2 regions of the Metasolibacillus sp. FSL K6-0083 genome follow, and region 1 is predicted to be linked to the other one. Evidence: a T-box and tRNA genes for the amino acid it is inferred to sense, from the RefSeq annotation. Region 1 holds a T-box; the other holds one or more tRNA genes.
What was found. A T-box is a leader RNA that pairs with one kind of tRNA and senses whether it is charged. The one in region 1 lies ahead of leuS (leucine--tRNA ligase), so its partner is inferred to be a tRNA-Leu.
Positions count from the first base shown of each region.

Region 2: it encodes a tRNA-Leu, which carries the amino acid that the T-box ahead of leuS (leucine--tRNA ligase) is inferred to sense. The anticodon was not compared.

Region 1 covers NZ_CP152046.1:47,484-51,905, forward strand. The annotation lists gene MHB51_RS00210 (MFS transporter) at 1-383, shown strand, start outside; gene MHB51_RS00215 (transposase) at 651-1,214, opposite strand; T-box leader at 1,473-1,688, shown strand; gene leuS (leucine--tRNA ligase) at 1,787-4,201, shown strand; gene MHB51_RS00225 (class I SAM-dependent rRNA methyltransferase) at 4,409-4,422, shown strand, end outside.
Region 2 covers NZ_CP152046.1:3,073,211-3,077,632, forward strand. The annotation lists gene MHB51_RS14415 (Tex family protein) at 1-426, shown strand, start outside; gene MHB51_RS14420 (SprT family protein) at 719-1,168, shown strand; tRNA gene MHB51_RS14425 (tRNA-Asn) at 1,363-1,437, shown strand; tRNA gene MHB51_RS14430 (tRNA-Glu) at 1,440-1,514, shown strand; tRNA gene MHB51_RS14435 (tRNA-Asp) at 1,542-1,617, shown strand; tRNA gene MHB51_RS14440 (tRNA-Gln) at 1,624-1,698, shown strand; tRNA gene MHB51_RS14445 (tRNA-Lys) at 1,705-1,780, shown strand; tRNA gene MHB51_RS14450 (tRNA-Leu) at 1,826-1,911, shown strand; tRNA gene MHB51_RS14455 (tRNA-Arg) at 1,929-2,005, shown strand; tRNA gene MHB51_RS14460 (tRNA-Gly) at 2,015-2,088, shown strand; rRNA gene MHB51_RS14465 (16S ribosomal RNA) at 2,321-3,875, shown strand; rRNA gene MHB51_RS14470 (23S ribosomal RNA) at 4,270-4,422, shown strand, end outside.

The DNA.
Region 1 (4,422 bases):
GCCGGTGGGAAAAGAAATTAAAGCACCAGCTCGTATTAGGACTTGTGCTTATGTCATTTTCTTTCTGCATCGTTGCAATAGCTGAAGAATTTACAATGTTTGCAACGGCAATGGTGATTTTAACGTTGGGAGAAGTGTTTTTCACACCTGTAATTCCTACCATTGCCAATCGCCTTGCACCTAAGGGACGACAAGGCTTTTATCAAGGTATTGTTAATAGCGCCACAACAATTGGTCGCATGATTGGTCCTTTATTCGGAGGATTGATGGTAGATTTATTCGATATGCAGACGTTGATGTGGAGTTTAGTCGTATTATTGCTCATAGCGATTATCCCCGCATGTGCCTGGCACGCAAACAATACGGAAAATTCAGAAAACTAACTACAATTTAGAAAGAAAGCTAGTACCACGAATAATAATGGTACTAGCTTTTTTGCATACATTAATTCACTTCTTTCGGCAAATGACCTAACACCTGCTGACAAAAAGGAATGCAGTATAGGAACACCCCAATATGTGTGAGTAATGGTTAAATGACCAACATTATGTTAGGCAAAGCCTCAAGCGGATATCACATTTTTGAAGAGGGATCTTTGAGCAAGTTCAAAAAGTCTAGGCTCAATTACGCTAGGGCACGATTGATTTTGGCTATAAATCATAATCATCTTCGCAATAGGTTAAATAGAGGTCAAGGGTTGGATATTTTGTATGGGAAAGATAGGTGATAAGTGAATCTTGGTGTAAGAAGTTGAATGGTGTCGGTGCTTTAGTATAGTAGTAATAATAAGAACTGTAGGGATAAAAGGCTAAGGTTTCTACTAAAGGAATGGTTGTATTAATCGGATTGCGGTGGATATAACGACTTACAACAATGATATCTAGGGGAGAGGGGACTAAATCTGAAAAAAATCTTTTTTCGTATAGGTGACCACTGTAGTCATATTTCTTTTTAAAATAATCACTGTAGCGCCTATTAATCATCGCCATAATTTTGCTATGAGGAACAAAAGGGGAATGGAGCAATAGGTGATAATGGTTTGGCATAATACAAAATGCAATAATTGAAAATTGATACTTTTGGTAGGTGTACTCCACAATGCGAAAAAAAGCTTGGTAGTCTGTGTGATGTAAAAAAATTGTTTGCCGATTATTTCCGCGCATAACTATATGGAAATAATGGTATGGTGACCAAAGGCGATGTTTTCTAGCCATAACAAACCTCCTTTTTATATTGTTATTAAGTTTAAAAAGAGCTAAAGATATTGTCAAATCACACTAGGCAATAAACTTTATATAAAATGTCGCAAATAGGAAAATTGATTATAAAAAATAGATGAAATTTTAAGTTTGGATAATAAATAAACACCAAAAATTTTTTTTGGTGAATTGTGTGAAAATTGTTTGCGTGCCAGGCACTTTAAAAAAGGCTTGTGCTTTCTAGCTAATTCCATTAGAATGAAGGCATTATATACAACGACTATGACAAGGAATAGTAAATTTCGACACTTTTTAGAGAGCTAGCGGCTGGTGTGAGCTAGCAAGTGAACAAATTGAACTCGCCTTTGAGTTGCTTTTAGTGAAAAAGATTAACTAGAAGCCGTGTTTTCGCGTTAAGAAGCTGGAGCTGAGTGCAGTGTCACTAATTTGGGTGGTACCGCGGGAGTCAAATTTACTCTCGTCCCTTTCTACGGAATGGGGCGAGTTTTTTATTTTTCTAAAAATTCTGTCACTTCAGTTTGAACGGTGGAAAACAAGTCGATACTATGATTTTGAGGAGGAGTAATATGAGTTTCAATCATCAAGAAATTGATAAGAAATGGCAAAAGTATTGGGCGGATAACAAAACATTTAAAACGGTGAATGACAACAGTAAACCAAAGTTTTTTGCATTAGATATGTTTCCGTACCCATCAGGGGCAGGCTTGCATGTAGGACATCCACTTGGCTATATCGCGACGGATATTTTAAGCTCGTTTAAGCGCATGCAAGGCTATAATGTGCTACATCCGATGGGCTGGGATGCTTTCGGGTTACCTGCTGAGCAATATGCACTTGATACAGGAAATGATCCTGCAGAGTTTACGGCGAAAAATATTGCGACATTTAAGCGTCAAATGAATGATTTAGGCTTTTCTTACGACTGGGACCGCGAAATTAATACGACAGACCCTAAATATTATAAATGGACGCAATGGATTTTTATCCAATTATTCAATCGTGGTTTAGCGTATGTAGATGAAGTACCTGTAAATTGGTGTCCAGCACTTGGAACGGTACTAGCGAATGAGGAAGTAATCGATGGTAAATCCGAGCGCGGCGGGCATCCGGTAGAACGTCGCCCAATGCGTCAATGGATTCTACGCATTACGGAATATGCAGACCGTCTATTAGAGGATTTAGATGAGCTTGATTGGCCAGAAAGCTTAAAGGAAATGCAGCGCAATTGGATTGGTCGCTCAGAAGGTGCGGAGGTCACATTTACAATCGATGGTACAGAGCACTCATTTGACGTTTTCACAACGCGCCCAGATACGCTATTTGGTGCAACATATGCAGTATTAGCACCAGAGCATAAGCTAGTTGCTGAAATTACAACAGCTGAACAGCGTGCGCAAGTGGACGCTTATCTTGATAAAGTAAAAACAAAATCAGACCTTGAGCGTACAGACTTAGCAAAGGAAAAAACAGGTGTATTCACAGGTGCTTATGCAGTAAATCCAATTAACGGTGCAAAAATTCCTGTATGGATTGCTGATTATGTACTTGCAACATACGGTACAGGTGCAATTATGGCAGTGCCTGCTCATGATGAACGCGACTATGAGTTTGCGAAAGAATTCGGCTTAGAAATTAAAGAGGTGCTTGCAGGCGGTGATATTTCGAAAGAAGCATTTATTGGTGACGGTGAGCATATTAACTCAGATTTTTTAAACGGCTTAAATAAGGAAGAAGGTATTACAAAAGCTATTGCTTGGCTAGAGGAAAAGGGTGTTGGTGAGAAGAAAATTTCTTACCGTCTACGCGACTGGTTATTCTCACGTCAACGCTATTGGGGCGAGCCAATTCCTGTAATTCATTGGGAAGATGGTACAATGACAACTGTTCCACAGGAAGAGCTGCCTCTAATGCTTCCAAAAACAAATGATATTCGCCCAAGTGGTACAGGTGAATCACCATTAGCGAATATTGACGAATGGGTAAATGTAGTAGACCCAGTAACAGGTAAAAAAGGTCGTCGTGAAACAAATACGATGCCGCAATGGGCGGGTAGCTGCTGGTACTATTTACGCTATATCGACCCAGACAATGATGAAATGATTATCGACCCAGAGCTAGCAAAGCGCTGGCTACCTGTTGATATTTATGTTGGTGGAGCAGAGCATGCGGTACTGCATCTGCTATACGCGCGCTTCTGGCACAAAGTGCTATACGATATCGGTGTCGTGCATACGAAGGAGCCTTTCCAAAAGCTATTTAACCAAGGAATGATTTTAGGCGAAAACAACGAAAAAATGTCTAAATCGAAAGGTAATGTAATCAACCCAGATGATATTGTGGCATCACATGGTGCGGATACGCTTCGCCTTTATGAAATGTTTATGGGGCCACTTGAAGCATCCAAAGCATGGTCGACAAATGGCTTAGATGGTGCACGTCGCTTCTTAGACCGCATTTGGCGTCTATTCATTGATGATAACGGTGCTGTGAGTAGCAAAGTCGTTGACACAAATGATGGTAAACTAGAGCTTGCTTATCATCAAACAGTGAAAAAAGTGACAGAAGACTTTGAAGCAATGCGCTACAATACGGCGATTTCACAAATGATGGTATTTATTAACGAATGTTATAAAGTGGATTCAGTGCCGAAAGAATATGCTGAAGGCTTTGTACAAATGCTATCACCAGTTGCTCGTCATATTGCAGAGGAGCTATGGCAAAAATTCGGTCATACTGAAACAATTACGTACTCAGCATGGCCAACATTCGACCCATCAAAGCTGGTAGAAGATGAAGTAGAAATCGTTGTGCAAGTGCTAGGAAAAGTACGTGCAAAAATTAAAGTTGCTAAAGATATTTCGAAGGAAGACTTGGAAGCTACTGCATTAGCAGATGAAAAAGTAAAAGAATTTATCGTGGGCAAAGACGTAATAAAAGTAGTTGTTATCCCGGGTAAATTAGTTAATATTGTAGTGAAGTAGTGGAAAGAAGGGGGGAGCTGTCGAAAAAGATAGCTCCTCCTTTTAATGTAACGAAAGTTTGTTTTCATTACTCAATCTAACCTTAGAGAAAAGCCGCGAAATTCAGTGTTTATCACATTTTAAAAGAAATCCAATAGCAGCTATAACACGCTTTTGAGATGCCCTTAATGTATAATAGAAGAAATGCCAAAGACAAAGGATGACGACATGACAACATTATT
Region 2 (4,422 bases), 790 kb from region 1:
GATGTAGGGACTGAAAAGGCTGAACATGCAATTTCAACGCTTTCGATTGAGGAAATAAGTGAAGCCTTAAATATCGGAGAAGTAACAGTAAAGGATTTAGTAGATACACTAATGAGGCCTACCCGTGATCCACGTGATGCATTCCCTCAGCCATTATTAAAAACAGATGTTTTACAAATGGAAGATTTAAAAGTAGGAATGGAATTACAAGGAACGGTACGAAATGTAGTTGATTTCGGTGCCTTTGTAGATATTGGTGTTAAGCAGGATGGTCTTGTACACATATCCAAATTGCAAAAACGCCGAATCAAACACCCGCTTGAAGTTGTTGCACTTGGGGATATTGTGACAGTTTGGGTAGAAAGGGTAGAAGTAGACAAGGGGCGCATTTCTTTAACAATGCTACCACCACAGCAAAGCATATAATAAACCGTTAGAAGAGAGCACCTAGAAAGTACACATCTGGCAATTATTCGTCACAGAAAACATGGCTAATGAACAGCTTTCTTGACAGTTCTTTTCATTGCTTAACTTCTTTCAGGAAAATATTTTGTAGCGACGGGTACAGAAATCTTCCACCTCAATAGGTGGCGAGCTGAAAGAAGTTAAAGCCTCCGGCGGATGCCATAAATTTCATGAGATGTGCTTAAAACGAAGTTAGTCAAATATAATTACGCTAAGTTGACATTGATTATATGAATTTGTGGAGGTGATAAAGATGGAGGATTCACAATTGCAGCAATTAGTCGAGCAATTATCGCAGCAATATTTCCAAATGCCTTTTCAGCATAAAGCTTCTTTTAATTCACGCCTAAGAACGACAGGGGGGCGCTATATGCTACATAGTCATAATATCGAAATAAATAAACGTTATTATGAGTACTTTGGTATCGATGAGTTAACCGGGATTATTTTGCATGAGCTTTGTCACTATCATTTACATATCCAAGGTAAAGGCTATCAACATCGGGATGCAGATTTTCGTAACCTATTAAAACAAGTAGGGGCTCCTCGTTTTTGCTCCACAATTGAAAAGGAAGAAAACGGCAAAATAACTTATTATCATTATCGCTGTCTTGACTGTGGACAATTATATAGAAGAAAAAGAAAAGTCAATGTAAAATCCTATTGCTGTAGCAAATGTCGAGGCGCGATTTGCTTAACATAAATAATCTATACTGAGTAGCGGTGGCGAATGTGTTGATTAATTGCTAATTAATCGTTTATAATTGAAAAAAATTTATTACTTCAATCAAACAAAAAATTATTTTCGAAAAATATATAAAAAATGTTGACTATAAGAAATAAGGTGTCTATAATAGAAAAAGTCGGCAAGGTTATTGCTGATTGAATAACAATTAATCCGAAGTAGCTCAGTGGTAGAGCAACCGGCTGTTAACCGGTTGGTCGCAGGTTCGAGCCCTGCCTTCGGAGCCAATGGCCCGTTGGTCAAGTGGTTAAGACACCGCCCTTTCACGGCGGTAACACGGGTTCGAATCCCGTACGGGTCACCATTTGCATTTTACATTTGAATTATTTAAGGTCCCGTGGTGTAGCGGTTAACATGCCTGCCTGTCACGCAGGAGATCGCCGGTTCGATCCCGGTCGGGACCGCCATTTCGATGGGGTATAGCCAAGCGGTAAGGCAACGGATTTTGATTCCGTCATGCCTAGGTTCGAATCCTAGTACCCCAGCCATTTCACGAGCCATTAGCTCAGTCGGTAGAGCATCTGACTTTTAATCAGAGGGTCGAAGGTTCGAGTCCTTCATGGCTCACCATTTTCAACTTATTTATATAGAGTAAACTTAAATAGGAAGTTGAACGCGGTCGTGGCGGAATGGCAGACGCGCTAGGTTGAGGGCCTAGTGGGGGCAACCCCGTGGAGGTTCAAGTCCTCTCGGCCGCACCAAGTAAGATAATAATTTAGCGCCCGTAGCTCAATTGGATAGAGCGTCTGACTACGGATCAGAAGGTTATGGGTTCGACTCCTGTCGGGCGCGCCAAAAAAATATGCGGGTGTAGTTTAATGGTAAAACCTCAGCCTTCCAAGCTGATGTCGTGAGTTCGATTCTCATCACCCGCTCCAAAAAAAGTGTTGACAAATAAACGAACGATATGTTAAGATTTAATAACTGTCGGTAATGTTTGTGTCGATAGAGTAAAATGAACCTTGAAAACTGAACAAGCAAGACGTGAATGAATAAAGTTTCATTGAATAGATGAAACACAATTTTGGACATCGAATGAAGATGCCAGCAAATGTTTTAATGTATCGAAAGCGAAGCGACAGATACAAATTTGAGCTTACTCAAATTCTTTTTATGGAGAGTTTGATCCTGGCTCAGGACGAACGCTGGCGGCGTGCCTAATACATGCAAGTCGAGCGGGCGTTATTTTGGTGCTTGCACCGAAATAACGCTAGCGGCGGACGGGTGAGTAACACGTGGGCAACCTGCCCTGTAGATGGGGATAACTCCGGGAAACCGGGGCTAATACCGAATGATACTTTGAAACACATGTTTTAAAGTTGAAAGATGGTTCTGCTATCGCTACAGGATGGGCCCGCGGCGCATTAGCTAGTTGGTGAGGTAATGGCTCACCAAGGCAACGATGCGTAGCCGACCTGAGAGGGTGATCGGCCACACTGGGACTGAGACACGGCCCAGACTCCTACGGGAGGCAGCAGTAGGGAATCTTCCACAATGGGCGAAAGCCTGATGGAGCAACGCCGCGTGAGTGAAGAAGGTTTTCGGATCGTAAAACTCTGTTGTAAGGGAAGAACAAGTGCCGTAGTAACTGGCGGCACCTTGACGGTACCTTATTAGAAAGCCACGGCTAACTACGTGCCAGCAGCCGCGGTAATACGTAGGTGGCAAGCGTTGTCCGGAATTATTGGGCGTAAAGCGCGCGCAGGCGGTTTCTTAAGTCTGATGTGAAAGCCCCCGGCTCAACCGGGGAAGGTCATTGGAAACTGGGGAACTTGAGTGCAGAAGAGGAAAGTGGAATTCCAAGTGTAGCGGTGAAATGCGTAGAGATTTGGAGGAACACCAGTGGCGAAGGCGACTTTCTGGTCTGTAACTGACGCTGAGGCGCGAAAGCGTGGGGAGCAAACAGGATTAGATACCCTGGTAGTCCACGCCGTAAACGATGAGTGCTAAGTGTTAGGGGGTTTCCGCCCCTTAGTGCTGCAGCTAACGCATTAAGCACTCCGCCTGGGGAGTACGGTCGCAAGACTGAAACTCAAAGGAATTGACGGGGGCCCGCACAAGCGGTGGAGCATGTGGTTTAATTCGAAGCAACGCGAAGAACCTTACCAGGTCTTGACATCCCGTTGCCCACTATGGAGACATGGTTTTCCCTTCGGGGACAACGGTGACAGGTGGTGCATGGTTGTCGTCAGCTCGTGTCGTGAGATGTTGGGTTAAGTCCCGCAACGAGCGCAACCCTTGATCTTAGTTGCCATCATTCAGTTGGGCACTCTAAGGTGACTGCCGGTGACAAACCGGAGGAAGGTGGGGATGACGTCAAATCATCATGCCCCTTATGACCTGGGCTACACACGTGCTACAATGGACGGTACAACCGGTTGCCAACCCGCGAGGGGGAGCTAATCCGATAAAACCGTTCTCAGTTCGGATTGTAGGCTGCAACTCGCCTACATGAAGCCGGAATCGCTAGTAATCGCGGATCAGCATGCCGCGGTGAATACGTTCCCGGGCCTTGTACACACCGCCCGTCACACCACGAGAGTTTGTAACACCCGAAGTCGGTGAGGTAACCTTTTGGAGCCAGCCGCCGAAGGTGGGATAGATGATTGGGGTGAAGTCGTAACAAGGTAGCCGTATCGGAAGGTGCGGCTGGATCACCTCCTTTCTAAGGATATTTTCGGAATATCTCCTACGGAGATAGCATTCACGGATTGCTGTTCAGTTTTGAAGGTTCATCAACGGATGAATACTTCTTATTGTGTGCTCCTGCGGTTACTCGTCGCAAATACGCGAGGAAGCAAATACAGGTAGCCTATTTGTTCTTTGAAAACTGGATAAAACGACATTGAAAGTAACAAGTTTTAAATAGATCAAGTAATTGATCGTGTAAGTTCTTAAATCTTATTTCTTTTATGAGATAAGTTGTAACTAACATGAAGGTTTCAAGACACGAGTAGGACAAGGAAGCGATTGAGCGATGGAAGGAGCGTACCTAAGTACGTGACTGACAGAGTGAATGAAGCTGACGCAGTCATACGATGTGTATTGAAAGCTGAATAGGTTAAGTTATTAAGGGCGCACGGTGGATGCCTTGGCACTAGGAGTCGATGAAGGACGGCACTAACACCGATATGCCTCGGGGAGCTGTAAGTAAGCTTTGATCCGGGGATTTCCGAATGGGGAAACCCACTATGTTTAATGGCATAGTATCC